DNA from 4 places in the Williamsia sp. M5A3_1d genome. Region 3 is predicted to be linked to each of the others. Evidence: predicted binding sites of a transcription regulator. Region 3 holds the regulator's gene; each other region holds the start of a gene.
What was found. Region 3 encodes LexA, which represses DNA repair genes until DNA is damaged. Its sites were predicted from a motif close to CGAACANNTGTTCG; they were not measured.
Positions count from the first base shown of each region.

Region 1 (3,342 bases), on a different contig from region 3:
GATGACGCTGGTACATCCGCGCCTTCTCGTCGACCTTGGACGCCGCGGCAGCTCGCTTGGCCCGCTCGACGAAGTCCTCGGGCAGGTAGATCGCGAGGCTGTGGTCCTGACCGCGAGTGACCATCATGCCTCCTGCCAACTGCTCTCGGAACTTCGCGGGAAGCGTGAGCCGCCCCTTGTCGTCCAACTTGTGCAGGTGTGTGCCGAGAAACATGTTCTCCCCACACCTCCTGCCGGGCGGAGTCGCGAGTCCGGCACTCTCTCCTCCGTGCACCACAGTACCCCACTTCCCCCCACTTTCCACCCCCAGTTGCCCATCTCGATGGACCTGACGCGGAAAACGGCATGTCAGAGGCACAAAATGCGGTGGGGGGACATTCGCGACGCGACGTCGACGCCGACCCGGCGACCTGGGGATTCGCGGTCGACTGCGGCACACGGTCAGCGCAGGAGGCGCGCGAGTCGGCGGGGTGGAGCAAAGTGGGGACGAGTGGATGCGCGGGGCCGGACGATCGCGGCGGCGCGGTCACCGTCCCCTACGACGAAGAGACCGCGCACCGGGATTCGGTGCGCGGTCTCTGCGGTCTGTGATCAGTGCGGGGCGACGTGCGTCCCGCCGGGGGTCATTCCTGCTCGAACCGTCGGTTGAAACGCTCTTCCATCCGCTCGCTGAACGAGCGTGACCCGTTGCCTCGTGAACGACGTCCCGAGGACGACTCCGAGGTGGATCCCGACGCCGGCGGTCCCGACGACCCGATCCCCCACAGCGCGATGAGGCCGGCGGCGAACATGACGAGGAATCCCACGAGGCTGAGGATCGGGAACCCGCCGACGGTGACGTCGACGACCAGCCCTCCGATGAGGAGCAGCAATCCCACGACGAACAGAACCGCCGCCTGCAGACGTTTACGCGTGGTCGACCCGCCGCGTACCCGGCGACGCCGGACGTTCGAGGCGAACTTGGGATCTTCGGCGTACAGCGCGTTCTCGATCTGTTCGAGCATTCGCTGCTCGTGCTCCGAGAGTGGCACCGCCCCTCCTTACAGCACTTCGGTCCGGTGACCGGACGGTGTCGAACGCATACCCGCGGCAGGTGTGTCGGGGTCGGTGGGCTCGTGTCGCGAGCCCTGTTGACGATGATACGAGGTGATCGAGAAACCGACCACCATTACCCGGCTGAGAGTTCGGCCAGAGTCGCCGATCGATGGCTCGCGGGCACCGGAGTGCCGTGCTCGAGCGCGACGACCTGCGTCTGTACCTCGGCCAGGAAGTCGACGAGACGCGAGCGGGTCTCCCGCACACGTGCCGGATCGATGTCGCGGACGACGCCCAGTTCGATGTCGGCCCGCAGCCGGGACAACCCGGCGAAGTAGGTGGCCCACACGGTCAGCTCGGGCAGCGCCCGCGGCAGGCGCGCCCAGGCACTGACCGATCCCCGTCGCGGGCGGAGGGTGGACTTCTCCCCGACCACCAACGCGGCACCTGCGGCACGCAGGGCGGCCAGGTAGAGCGCACGGAGCTGTTCGGTCGGTTCCGGCGAGTCCGCGGCGTGCGCCGCCATCGCCTCGGCACGACCGAGCAGTTCCCGGGCGCGCAGGGCGAGTCGTGGGTCGACCGTGGCGGTGCGCCGTGTCGTCGTACGCGTTCCGGTCATCGTCACACCCCTCTCATGGTCTCGTCGTGTACCTGTGGAGGTTCAACCTCCTCGGATGGATCAGTCATACCGGCGCCCACCGACAACGTGAGCAACAGAACATCCGTCGTGCACCGCGGCCGTGACGACGATCGGACCGGCCCGGCCGCAGACGCTTCCCTCGTCCACCGCCGGACCGGCCGTCGGTCGTCGGGTCACGATGCGACTCGTCGCGGAGGTTGAGTACTCGAACACCCGTTCGACCTATTCAATATAGCTACCCCCCGACAAGGTCTCAAGAGGAGGCGCAGAACGGTGTCTGTTCGCCTGGTCGGCCTCGTCCCCGACGACGCCGGGGACTGGTTGAACCCCGCTCTCGACGTCTACGTCGAGGCCATGGGGTACCCCCGGGGTACGCAGACACATCGCTCTCCGCTGTGGCGTGATCACATGCGCCGACCGGGTTGGACCGCGGTCGGGGCCTACCGGTCCCCCGACGACGAGACAGACGGGTCGTCGACCGGCGAGTCCCTGATCGGGATCGCCTACGGCTACACGGGCGCCGGTGACCAGTGGTGGCATCAGCAACTCTGCGCGGGTCTGCGGCACGGCGGGTACACACGTGAGCAGATCGACGAGATCACCCGCGACTACTTCGAACTGACCGAACTCCACGTGCATCCCCGCCTGCAGGGTCACCGGATCGGTGAGGCGTTGCTCGCACGACTCCTCGAGGGCCGCACCGAGAAGAGCGTGCTGCTCTCCACACCGGAGGTGCCCGCAGACGACAATCGGGCGTGGCGCCTCTACCGGCGCGTCGGTTTCGCCGACCTCCTCCGCCACTTCAGCTTCGCGGGCGACCCGCGACCGTTCGCCGTACTCGGACGCCGACTACCGATGGGCCCTCATGACCGCCAGCAGTGACACCCGCATCCACGACACGATCGTGGTGGGCGCCGGGCACAACGGGCTCGTCGCGGCCACCTACCTCGCGCAGTCGGGGCTCGACGTGGCCGTCGTCGAACGCGACACCATCCCCGGCGGCGCGGTGTCGACGGTCGCCCGCTTCCCCGGCTACCGGGTCGATCGCGGCTCGTCGGCCCACATCATGATCCGGCACACCTCGATCATCGACGACCTGTCGTTGGCATCCCACGGTCTGCGATACATCGACTGCGACCCGTGGGCGTTCGCGCCGGCGCAGGGTGACGCACCGGCCATCGTCTTCCGCACCGACCTCGACGCGACCTGCGCCTCCATCGAGGCCGCGTGCGGCGCGCGCGAGGCGGACGCGTACCGACAGTTCGTGGCCGTGTGGGGGCCACGTTCGGCGGCGGTGATGCGCATGTTCGCCCACCGCCCCACCGTCGGTGGGTTCGCCCGGTCGTTCTGGGGCATGCCCACCCGCGACGGGGTCACCGGCCGGGCCGCCGGGGCGAATCTCGCCCAGGAGTTCCTCCGCTCGGGAGATGCCCTGCTGGACAGCTGGTTCGACTCCGAGCGCCTCAAGGCCGCGCTCGCCTGGTTCGGTGCGCAGTCGGGACCACCCATGAGCGAGCCCGGCACCGCGCCGATGGTCGGCATCGCGGCACTGATGCACACGCTCCCGCCCGGCCGAGCGGTCGGCGGCAGCGGCGCGCTCACCGAGGCGCTCGTCTCGGCGCTGAGGTCCCACGGCGGCGAGCTCGTCCTCGACGCACCGGTCGAGT
Region 1 is NZ_JBKEZX010000003.1:941,646-944,987, reverse strand. It holds gene mraZ (division/cell wall cluster transcriptional repressor MraZ) at 1-214, opposite strand, end outside; gene ACLBW1_RS16695 (hypothetical protein) at 346-591, shown strand; gene ACLBW1_RS16690 (DUF3040 domain-containing protein) at 624-1,031, opposite strand; gene ACLBW1_RS16685 (SAV_6107 family HEPN domain-containing protein) at 1,169-1,654, opposite strand; gene ACLBW1_RS16680 (GNAT family N-acetyltransferase) at 1,949-2,557, shown strand; gene ACLBW1_RS16675 (phytoene desaturase family protein) at 2,541-3,342, shown strand, end outside.
Region 1: ACLBW1_RS16685 (SAV_6107 family HEPN domain-containing protein) is a predicted target of LexA. The motif match lies at 1,882-1,895, and genes of this name have one in related genera.

Region 2 (3,342 bases), on a different contig from region 3:
CTCCGTCGACCATTGATGCGGTTCGATCCCGACGGCCCGATTATGCGGCCCGCACGCTGGTGCTAGGTGCCGAGAGTCGGTGAGTCCACCGTCAGCCCAATCCTGTTCGGCGTGGTGCATTTCGGTGTGGGCGAAGGCGACGCCGCAGTCGTCTTTGCTGCAGCCGCGGTATTGCGCGAAGGCCATCAGCCGTTGCGCGTGCGACGCCAACCGGCGGGTCCGGCCGAAGAACAAGGGCTCGCCGGTGACGTCGCTGAACACCGCGAGATGCGTCTGGGCGTCGGCGGCGAGCTTCACAACGCCACTGATCGGGAGATCACACCCGGTGGTGGTGCGTGCGACGCCGGCGTGCTCACGCAGCTGTGCGTCGGTGATGGAGACGATGATCTGCGGCGGCAACCCTCGATGTGAGCCGCCGAGCAACCCACCGTTGACCGCGGCATCGAGCAGAGCTGTGAGCGCGTCGTGGTTGCGTTGGGACTGCGACCGGCAGTCCCGATCTGCTGCTTGTTTCAGCAGCTCCGGATGGGCATCGCCGTGATCGCCCTTCGGGGACTGGTCATCGTCGGGGTTGTTCATCCCCGGTGCGGCCCATTTCGCGAGTACGACATCGAACAGCGCGCGGGTGATCGGATCGAGGGTCGCGGTGAGTTTCGACATCAACTGCGAGTCCTGGCAACCGAGGTTCAGTTTCCGATTCCTCGCCCGGTCGCGGTCGTCGGTGAGCGTCCCGTCAGGATCGAGATGCGCCAGGATCCGCGTACCGGCGGCGGTGATCTCTTTCGGTGTCAGTGTGGTCGCGAACTCGGCGAGGGTTTGCTCTGCGAACGCCCGGTGCTCGGGCTCGACCGCGGTCGGGATCTTGGCCATGACATCGAGGACTGCGTGGACATGGTCGGGGCCGATCGAACCAGCCGCCAACTCCCGAGCGGTGTTCGGGCACGCCGGTGGCAGCTTCTCTCCGGTCATGGCGTGCATCGGTTCCAGGGCCTGCACCTCTTTCAGACGCTTCTTCGGTTGCGTCACCCGCAGTGTCGTCCTCAGGAACTCGGCCAGGTTCACACATCCGACGACACGGTGGGCGTCGCGATCGGACACCTCGAGGATCCGCTTGTTGCCGGCGGCCTCCAACTGGCGGGCGATGCGCTCGTTGCGGACGGCGAGATCCGCGACCTCCTCCTCGGTGCACGAGGAAGAGTCAGCGATGAGGATTCTATCCACAATCTGTTCCAGGGCAGCGTAATCCGACTGGATGTCGTTCATCGGCCTGCCCCCTCCCCAGGTTCTGTACGTTCATACTAGCACGGATGTTCGAGGGGTGCGTGGTTGATTTCAGTGAAAGTTGTTGAAAGCTGGTGTATTTCGGGTGGGTGGTTGCGTTCTACTACCGCTGACTGTGCGGAAGCCGGTCGCCGAGTGTGCGTCGCTGCGCTGTTGGCTCACGTCGTGCGGCGAGCACACTCGACGGCCGTTTCCGCACAGTCAGCACCACCGACCGCTTTCCGCACAGTCAGCACCACTTACACATTCTCAGCGCATTGCGTCGAGCCAGGCGTGGAGGTGGTGGTGGGTGAGGTCGGGATACTCGAGGTGGACGTTGTGGCCGCAGCGGTCGACGACGGCGACGGTCGCGTTCGGGTAGTGCTCGGCGAGCTCCAGTTGGTCGCGCCAGCCGACGACGGTGTCGTTGCGCCCCAACATCATCAGGACCGGACCGAGGTACGGCGGGCCCGCCGTCTCCGGTGACTGCGACAGCGCCGGGCGGACACGTTCGAGCAGATCGCGGTCGGCCGCGCGCAGACCGGGAAGCACGTAGCGCTCGAACCGATGCCACACGTCGGCGGTCTGCCGAGTGGTGACCGCGGTGAACTGATCACGATCGGAGTCGTCGAGCCCCGCGAGGAGCGCTTCATCGACCTCGACCGACCGGGCCACGGGGAGTCGGCGCGACGCGATCGGCTCGGCGGTCGGACACAGCATCGCCACCCCGAGAATGTGGTCCCGGCGACGCGCCGCGAGACGTCTCGCGAGACCGGCGCCGAACGAGCTGCCCACCACGGCGAAGGGACGGTCGCCGATCTCACGGTCGATCACGTCGTCGAGGTCCGCGGCGATGTCGTCGGCAGAGGTCATCGACGACGCGCCGTCCACCGAGCTCCCGAATCCGGGCAGATCCACATAGATCCGACGCCAACCACGAGCGTGCGAGGCGAACGACTCGTCGAGCGGCAGCATGATCCGGTGGTCGACGGCCCACCCGTGCATCAGCAGCACCGGAACACCGGATCCTCGGGTCATGACGGGGTTGTGAGCCACGGACACAATCCAACCGCATGTTGTCGACGTCTTCAGACGTGGACGACTCAGAATTCGACCTCCAGGAACGTGCAATGCACGCCGGTTTCCGGCGCCATAACTCCTGCGCGGCTGTCCGATACTTCGTACCCTGACACGCATGACAGCCCAGCCCACCGCGCCGGCAGCGAAGACACCCGCGCAGACGGTGACCGATCGCGAGTTCCTCGAGATCATCGAGCCGTATCGTCGCGAGATCATGGCGCACTGCTACCGCATGATGGGCAGCCACCACGACGCCGAGGACCTGCTGCAGGAGACCTACATCCGGGCCTGGCGTGGGTACGCCGGTTACGACCAGCGGGCGTCGGTGCGCACCTGGCTGCACAAGATCGCCACCAACACCTGCCTCACCGCCCTGGAGAGCAAGAAGCGACGACCGTTGCCCAGCGGCCTGGGCGGCGACGCCTACGATCCCGAGGCCCCGCTGCTGCAGGACCACGAGGTCCCGTGGCTCGAGCCCTATGCCGACGACACCGCAGCGCCGCCCGAATCGGCCGACCCGGCCCAGGTCGTGGGGTCGCGCGAATCGATCCGGCTCGCGTTCATCGCCTCGCTGCAGCACCTGCCCGAACGACAGCGCGCCGTCCTGATCCTGCGCGACGTGCTCGCCTGGCGCGCCGCCGAGGTGGCCGACACCCTCGGGCTCACGGTCGCCACCGTGAACAGCCTGCTGCAGCGGGCTCGCGCACAGCTCAAAGAAATTGCCCCCGAGCGCGACTCGGTGGTCGAGCTGGACGAGACGACGAAGCGGCAGACCCTCGACCGCTACGTGGCCGCGTTCCAGGACTACGACGTCGACGCCATCGTGTCGCTGTTCACCGACTCCTCCATCTGGGAGATGCCGCCGTTCACCGGCTGGTACCTCGGTGGCGAGCAGATCGGCAAGCTCATCCGCGGCAACTGCCCGGCCGAGAAGGCCGGCGATCAGATCCTGCTGCCGACCACCGCCAACGGCGGGCAGCCGGCGTTCGGGCTCTACATGAT
Region 2 is NZ_JBKEZX010000001.1:690,712-694,053, reverse strand. It holds gene ACLBW1_RS03355 (DUF222 domain-containing protein) at 1-1,263, opposite strand, end outside; gene ACLBW1_RS03350 (alpha/beta fold hydrolase) at 1,531-2,298, opposite strand; gene ACLBW1_RS03345 (sigma-70 family RNA polymerase sigma factor) at 2,456-3,342, shown strand, end outside.
Region 2: ACLBW1_RS03355 (DUF222 domain-containing protein) is a predicted target of LexA. The motif match lies at 1,301-1,314, and genes of this name have one in related genera.

Region 3 (3,342 bases):
AGACCCGCCTACCCGGTGTCGGAGCAGCGGATCCTACGTGCGATCGACGGTCTCGCCCGAGGCGCCGACGGAGGCGGTGGCGGCGCGCGACGGTGACGACCTCAGGTCGTCGATCTCACGCTGGAAGTCGTCGACCGATTCGAACGACCGGTACACCGAGGCGAAGCGCAGGTAGGCGACCTCGTCGAGTTCGCGCAACGGACCGAGGATGGCCAGACCCACCTCGTTGCTGGGGATCTCGGCCGATCCGGAGGCGCGGACGGCGTCCTCGACCTGCTGGGCCAGCAGGCGCAACCGGTCCTCGTCGACGGCGCGGCCCTGGCAGGCGCGGCGGACTCCGAGCATCACCTTCTCGCGGCTGAACGGCTCGGTGACCCCGTTGCGTTTCACGACGGCGAGCACCGCGCTCTCGACGGTGGTGAACCGGCGGCCGCAGTTCGAGCACGAACGGCGACGACGGATGGCCTGCCCCTCGTCGGCGACACGCGAGTCGACCACCCGGGTGTCCTCGTGTTTGCAGAAGGGGCAGTGCATCGCCGTGTCCTCGAACCTGATCCGCGGGCGACGCGTGTCGAGGGTGGACCTCGAGGCGTCACAGGGCCCGATGTGGACCCACGGTCGCGAGGATACCGACCCCGATCGGCCGTCACACACCGGTCAGTCCCGGTAGAGCGGGGCGAGCAGCGGCTGGCCGGCGGTCAACGCCGATCCGCTCATGTGGTTGAGCTCCTTGATGTCGGCGACGACCGCGGACGTCGCCCGGTCCGGCGCGACGCGCGCCGCGATCTCTCCCAACGACTCGCCGCCACGGACATGGACCACGGAGGTACCCGCGACGGGAGCCGCCGACGACTCGGCGGCAGCCGATCCGCCGAGCACCACAGCCCAGACGGCGACCGCGAGCGCGATGCCGGCCACGATGGCCGCTCCCCATCCGATGGGTGCGGGCCGCCGGGACACCGGTGCGTGGCGACGGCCGTCGGCACAGACCACACCGGCCGGGCGGGCCGCGGCGGGCCGACCCGCGGGGCGGTGACGTACGGGCACGGGGCGCTGCGCCGGACGCGGCGCGCGCTCGACCGTGGCGTCGGCGGGCCGGTGTGCCGTGGTGCTGCTGTGACGCGTGAGAGTCTGATTCATGACGTGCTCCTCATCGACCAGACGTTCGAATGAACGTGTGTTCGATTTGTATCACGCGCCTCCGACAATGTCCCGACACGGTCGAACAAATGTTTGAAAGTTGTTATCTGCTGCACTACTGTCCCAGGTGACAGCAGGTCCGCGCGTTGTCCGAACCGTTCGAACAGATCGGTCGGGAGCGGGCCGCGACAGGAGGGACACCGTGTCCGACACCACCGTCACCACCACCGACTTCGCCGATGGACCGATCAGCGAGGCCGATCTGACGCCTCGGCAGGCGAAGGTCCTCGAGGTCATCCGTGCGTCGGTCCGCGAGCGCGGATATCCCCCGAGCATCCGTGAGATCGGAGACGCGGTCGGCCTCAACTCCACGTCGTCGGTCGCCCACCAGCTCCGCACCCTCGAACGCAAGGGCTTCCTCAAGCGCGATGCGAACCGACCCCGGGCGGTCAACGTGCAGGACGCCGATCCCGGTGACGGCGGCGGCTCGGATGCCCTGTCGTTGCCGACCCCCACCTTCGTCCCGGTGCTCGGTCGCATCGCCGCCGGTGGGCCCATCCTCGCCGAGGAGGCGGTCGAGGAGGTGTTCCCGCTGCCCCGTGAACTCGTGGGTGACGGCGCATTGTTCCTCCTGCGCGTGGTCGGCGAGTCGATGATCGACGCCGCCATCTGCGACGGCGACTGGGTGGTGGTCCGCCAGCAGAACGTGGCCGACAACGGCGACATCGTGGCGGCCATGATCGACGGCGAGGCCACGGTGAAGACGTTCAAGCGCACCGACGGCCACGTCTGGCTGATGCCGCACAACCCGCAGTTCGATCCGATCCCGGGTGACGAGGCGGCGATCCTCGGCAAGGTCGTCACCGTCATGCGACGCCTCTGACCGACCCTCGTCACCCCGCGTACCGCATCTGACTACGCCGCGTGTCACACTGACCACCCGATCGGGGTGGACGACAGGAGACGTGATGGGTGCACAGCGATTGGTCCTCGACGGCGCGGTGGTCGTCGTGACCGGCGCCGCAGGTGGCATCGGGCGTGAGGTCGTCCGTGAGGTGCATCGTCGGGGTGCCCGTGTGGTCGCGCTCGACCTGGTCCAGGCCGCGGTGGACGACGCGGTGCTGGGGCTCGATCCCGATCGTGTCCTCGCGCTTCGAGCCGATGTCACGGTCCCGGCTGATCTCTCGGACGCCGTCGAGCGTGCCGTGGCACGGTGGGGTCGGATCGACGTCGTGTTCGCCAATGCCGGTATCTCCAGCGGAGATTCGGCCGACACCGTCGCCAGCGTGGCGGACGGCGTGTTCGAGCGCGTGATCGGCGTGAACCTCATGGGTGTGTGGAACACGGTTCGGGTGGCGCTGCCCCACGTCATCGATGCCCGGGGCCACGTCCTCATCACGTCGTCGACGTACGCGTACCTGAACGGGATGGTCAATGCGCCCTATGCGGCGTCGAAGGCGGCCGTCGAGCAGATCGGCCGCGCATTGCGCAGCGAGCTCGCGGCCCACGGCGCGACGGCAGGGGTGCTCTATCCCGGGTGGGTCGCGACCCCCATCGCCGATGTCGCCTTCGGCAAGGACGAACTCGCCACCGCTTTGATCAAGCGGGCGTTCCCACGTCCCCTGCTGACTCCCATCAAGCCCCGTCGCGTCGGACTGGCGGTCGCCGACGGCATCGAGTCGCGGTCCCCGCGGATACAGGTGCCGCGTCGATGGATCCCGGTCGCCGCTCTACGCGGGATCGTCAACCCGCTCTCCGATGCTGCGTTGCAGCGGGATTCGACGATGATCGGCCTCGTGCGCGAGGTGGAGGACCGCGCCCGCCGTCGGTGAGGACGGCCGATCGGCCCCGTCCTCGTGTCGCCGGGTCAGTCGTGTAGGGCCGCCGCTGCGGCGACGCGTGCGTCCGCGGGATCCGCGGTCGCCAGCGCTGCCCGCGCCGCGGCCCGGCACTGTTCGGTGCGCACCTGACCCAGCGCCGCACCCACACCCGCGGCGGCCGCCGGTGCGCTCGACAACGATGTGACGCCCATACCCACCAGCACGCAGGCGAGCAGTGGGTCGGCGGCGGCCTCGCCGCACACCCCGACCGGTTTACCGGCCGCCGACCCCGCCGAGGCCACCATGTGGATGAGCGCGAGCACGGCCGGCTGCCACGGGTCGGTGAGGTAGGCGAGTTCGGCCGACATGCGATCGGCCGCCA
Region 3 is NZ_JBKEZX010000004.1:275,681-279,022, reverse strand. It holds gene hrpA (ATP-dependent RNA helicase HrpA) at 1-96, shown strand, start outside; gene nrdR (transcriptional regulator NrdR) at 34-534, opposite strand; gene ACLBW1_RS18215 (LysM peptidoglycan-binding domain-containing protein) at 658-1,140, opposite strand; gene lexA (transcriptional repressor LexA) at 1,343-2,023, shown strand; gene ACLBW1_RS18205 (SDR family NAD(P)-dependent oxidoreductase) at 2,109-2,972, shown strand; gene ACLBW1_RS18200 (phosphoenolpyruvate--protein phosphotransferase) at 3,008-3,342, opposite strand, start outside.

Region 4 (3,342 bases), on a different contig from region 3:
AACCTGATCGAGCAGACGGTCGAACAGGCGAGACATCCGCCCGATGCGTTGCCGCATCTCCTCCACTGCTCGATCCGCGGACTGCATCTGAGCCATCCACGCGTCGATACCTGCCGACACCGAGTCCACTGGTCGCTCCCATCATCTTGACACTCAAGATATATTTACCTTGAAACTCAAGATAACCCCACGGGAGGTACTGATGTCAGCAGTGTGGTTCGTGACGGGCGCGAGCACCGGGTTCGGACGCGCGATATCCCTCGCAGCTCAGAAGCGGGGTTTCGTGGTGGTGGCGACCGCGCGTCACCGCGACGACGTGGCAGATTTTCCGCATCACGACACCCTCGACGTCACCGATGCCGATCAGGTCGAGCAGGCCGTGGCCAAAGCCGCGGACCGCCACGGGCGGATCGACGTGATGGTCAACAACGCAGGCCACGGACTCGTCGGCGCGACCGAGGAGGTGACCGACGCCGACCTGTACGCAATACTCGAGACAAACCTGCTGGGCGCCTGGCGCGTGACCCGAGCAGCGCTACCCCACATGCGACGGCAAGGCGGCGGGCACATCGTCCAGATGTCGTCGGTGGGTGGCGTCGTCGGCAATCCCGGGCACGCCGCATACGCCAGCACAAAGTTCGCACTCGAGGGCATGTCGGAGGCTCTCGCCGGCGAGGTCGCAGGCTTCGGGATCGGCGTGACAATCGTCGAACCAGGCCCGTTCCGCACCGAGTTCGCCGGAAAGTCACTGCGCACGACCACGCCACATCCCGCGTACGCGGGAACCGTCGGCGGAGATCTGCGAGACAGTTTTCGCGCCCAGGACGGCAAGCAGCCGAACGACCCTGCCGCGGCTGCCGAGGCCATCGTCGATGCGGTGACCGGCCCCAACCCGCCGCTGCGACTGCCCTTGGGGCCGGAGGCCTTGACACGCATCCGCGCGAAGCTCGTCGGGCAGCTCGGTGCCCTGGACGAATGGGCGGCCATCGCACCCGACCTACGGTTCGGCGGGTGATCGCTTCGATGGTGAATCGCCTCTGACAAGACATCTTTGAGGCGACAGTTGTCCACAGGCCACGCAATCGCACACCCCATTGTCGGACCGTGCCGCTATACTCGAACATGTATTCGGGGACGATTCGGGGGGATCATGAACACCACGCAAGACGCAGGAGTGGTTGCGCTGCAGTCATTCCTGTCGTCTCTCGGTGATCTCGACGCCGCTGATTCCGAGGCCGCGGCAATCGATCGGATCAGTCTTCTCGAGGCGATCAAGTCGGGATGCGCTGCAGCACAGGCAGTCGAGACCACGCGACTCGAAGAACTCCGTGTCGAGGCCGAGTCCGCCACGGGTGTTCCTGTAGCGAGGCAGGGCCGTGGGTTGGCGGCCGAGGTCGCATTGGCGCGTAAAGCGTCGGGGTCTGCCGGTGGTCGGTATCTCGGGTTCGCTCGTGCGTTGATGCGCGAGATGCCCCACACCCGCGCCGCGTTGGCATCAGGGGCACTGACGGAGTGGCGGGCGACGATCCTGGTGCGCGAGACCGCACACCTCACCCCACGTGACCGCGGCGAGATCGACCGACGTCTCTGCGCCGACCTCTCGACGTTGGAGGGAGTGGGTGACCGCGCGTTGGATGCCGAGGTCAAACGCCTCGCCTACGAACTCGACCCACAGGCCGTCGTCGACCGCCACGCACTGGCGAAGTCCGACCGTAGGGTCAGCACCCGTCCCGCACCCGACGGCATGGTGCGCCTGTCGGCGTTGCTGCCCCTGACCTCGGGGATCTCGGTGTACGCCTCGCTGAAGAAGCACGCTGACGCGACTGTCGGTGGCGATGACCGCACCCACGCCCAGGTCATGGCCGATGCGTTGGTCGAACGCGTGACCGGTGCCGCCACGGCGGAGGCGATGCCCATCGCGGTGAATCTTGTCCTCTCCGATGAGGTGCTGCTCGGGAACAGCACCGCCGCCGCGCACGTCACCGGCTACGGACCGATCCCCGCTGACACCGCGCGAGCGATGGTGAACACCGCGCTCGACGCCGACACCGCGTCCACGCTGCGGCGTATCTACGCTGCACCGTCCAGCGGAGCCTTGATGGCGATGGAGTCGACAGCACGTCTCTTCCCGACCGGCCTCAAGACGTTCTTCGACCTGCGTGACCAGACGTGCTGGATCCCCTATTGCGACGCTCCGATCGCCGAATACGACCACGCCGACCCCCACGCCAACGGCGGCGCCACCTCGGCAGGCAATGGCGGCGGCATGTGCCTGGCCCACAACCGCGCCAAACAGAACCCCGGATGGCGGGTCATCACCCGCGACGGCACCGACATCGCGAGACACACCGCGACCATCACCACACCCACCGGGCACAGCCATGCCTCGCGAGCACCCGCGCCACCGGGCCACCACGATCAACCTGTGAGCGTCATCGAACGGCACCTTCGAGCGTTGCTCGACGCCGCGGCCTGACCTCTCAGGTCAGCTCGCCGGCGCCTCGCAGCGCAGTAGACCGGTCGACGACGTCGAGGTGTTCAGCACCTTGCCGTCACGACTGATCGTGCACGTCAGTTGGCCCTGGAGAACCACCGCTGTCAGCGACGGCGTGACCCCGACATCGACGGCCACCGACCACGGCGGGGTGATCAGTCGCGGGGTGATCTTGAACGTCTGACCAGCCGAATAGGTCAATCCGAGAACCTGCCCGTTGCCGGTGATCTGGTACAAGATCTGCCCCGCGGTCGGGGTCGCCGACGTCGGCGGCTCCTCCGTGGGAATCGCACCGCCCGGCAGATCAGGGATCAGCGAATCGTCCGGCGCGGTGACCGATGTACTGCTCGACGCCGCCAGATCGTTGTCGCCGTCATCACCGCTGTTGCTCACCAGGAAGTACCCGGCCACCAAGGCCACCACCACGAGCAGCGCCACCACGGCCGCGATCAACCACAGCGTCCGGTTCGAATTGCCGCCGCCCGGCGGTGTCTCGCCGTACTGGGGCTGCGCATACGGATCCTGGCCGTACCCCGGCTGGGCGTACTGGGGCCCGCCGTACTGAGGCTGCTGCCCGTAGTGGGGTCGCGCGTAGGGATCGTGCGGGTACGGGCCCTGCGTATACGGAGCCTGGTCGGGGTCGAAGGCCTGGGTGGGCGGGTTCTGACCCACCGGATCGACCGGACGCCACTGATCGCCCGCTCCGGGATCCTGCTCGCCACCGGGTCGCTCGGTCATCTCGCGGCCTTTCTCATCTCACCGACGCGCTGCCGGATCGCCCTCACAGTCTGCCCGTTCCCAGCGTCGCGAACCACGCCCGCACCTCGGACACGAAGAGCTCGGGCTGT
Region 4 is NZ_JBKEZX010000001.1:782,774-786,115, reverse strand. It holds gene ACLBW1_RS03720 (MarR family winged helix-turn-helix transcriptional regulator) at 1-96, opposite strand, end outside; gene ACLBW1_RS03715 (SDR family NAD(P)-dependent oxidoreductase) at 203-1,015, shown strand; gene ACLBW1_RS03710 (DUF222 domain-containing protein) at 1,151-2,476, shown strand; gene ACLBW1_RS03705 (hypothetical protein) at 2,486-3,232, opposite strand; gene ACLBW1_RS03700 (epoxide hydrolase family protein) at 3,276-3,342, opposite strand, start outside.
Region 4: ACLBW1_RS03710 (DUF222 domain-containing protein) is a predicted target of LexA. The motif match lies at 1,118-1,131, and genes of this name have one in related genera.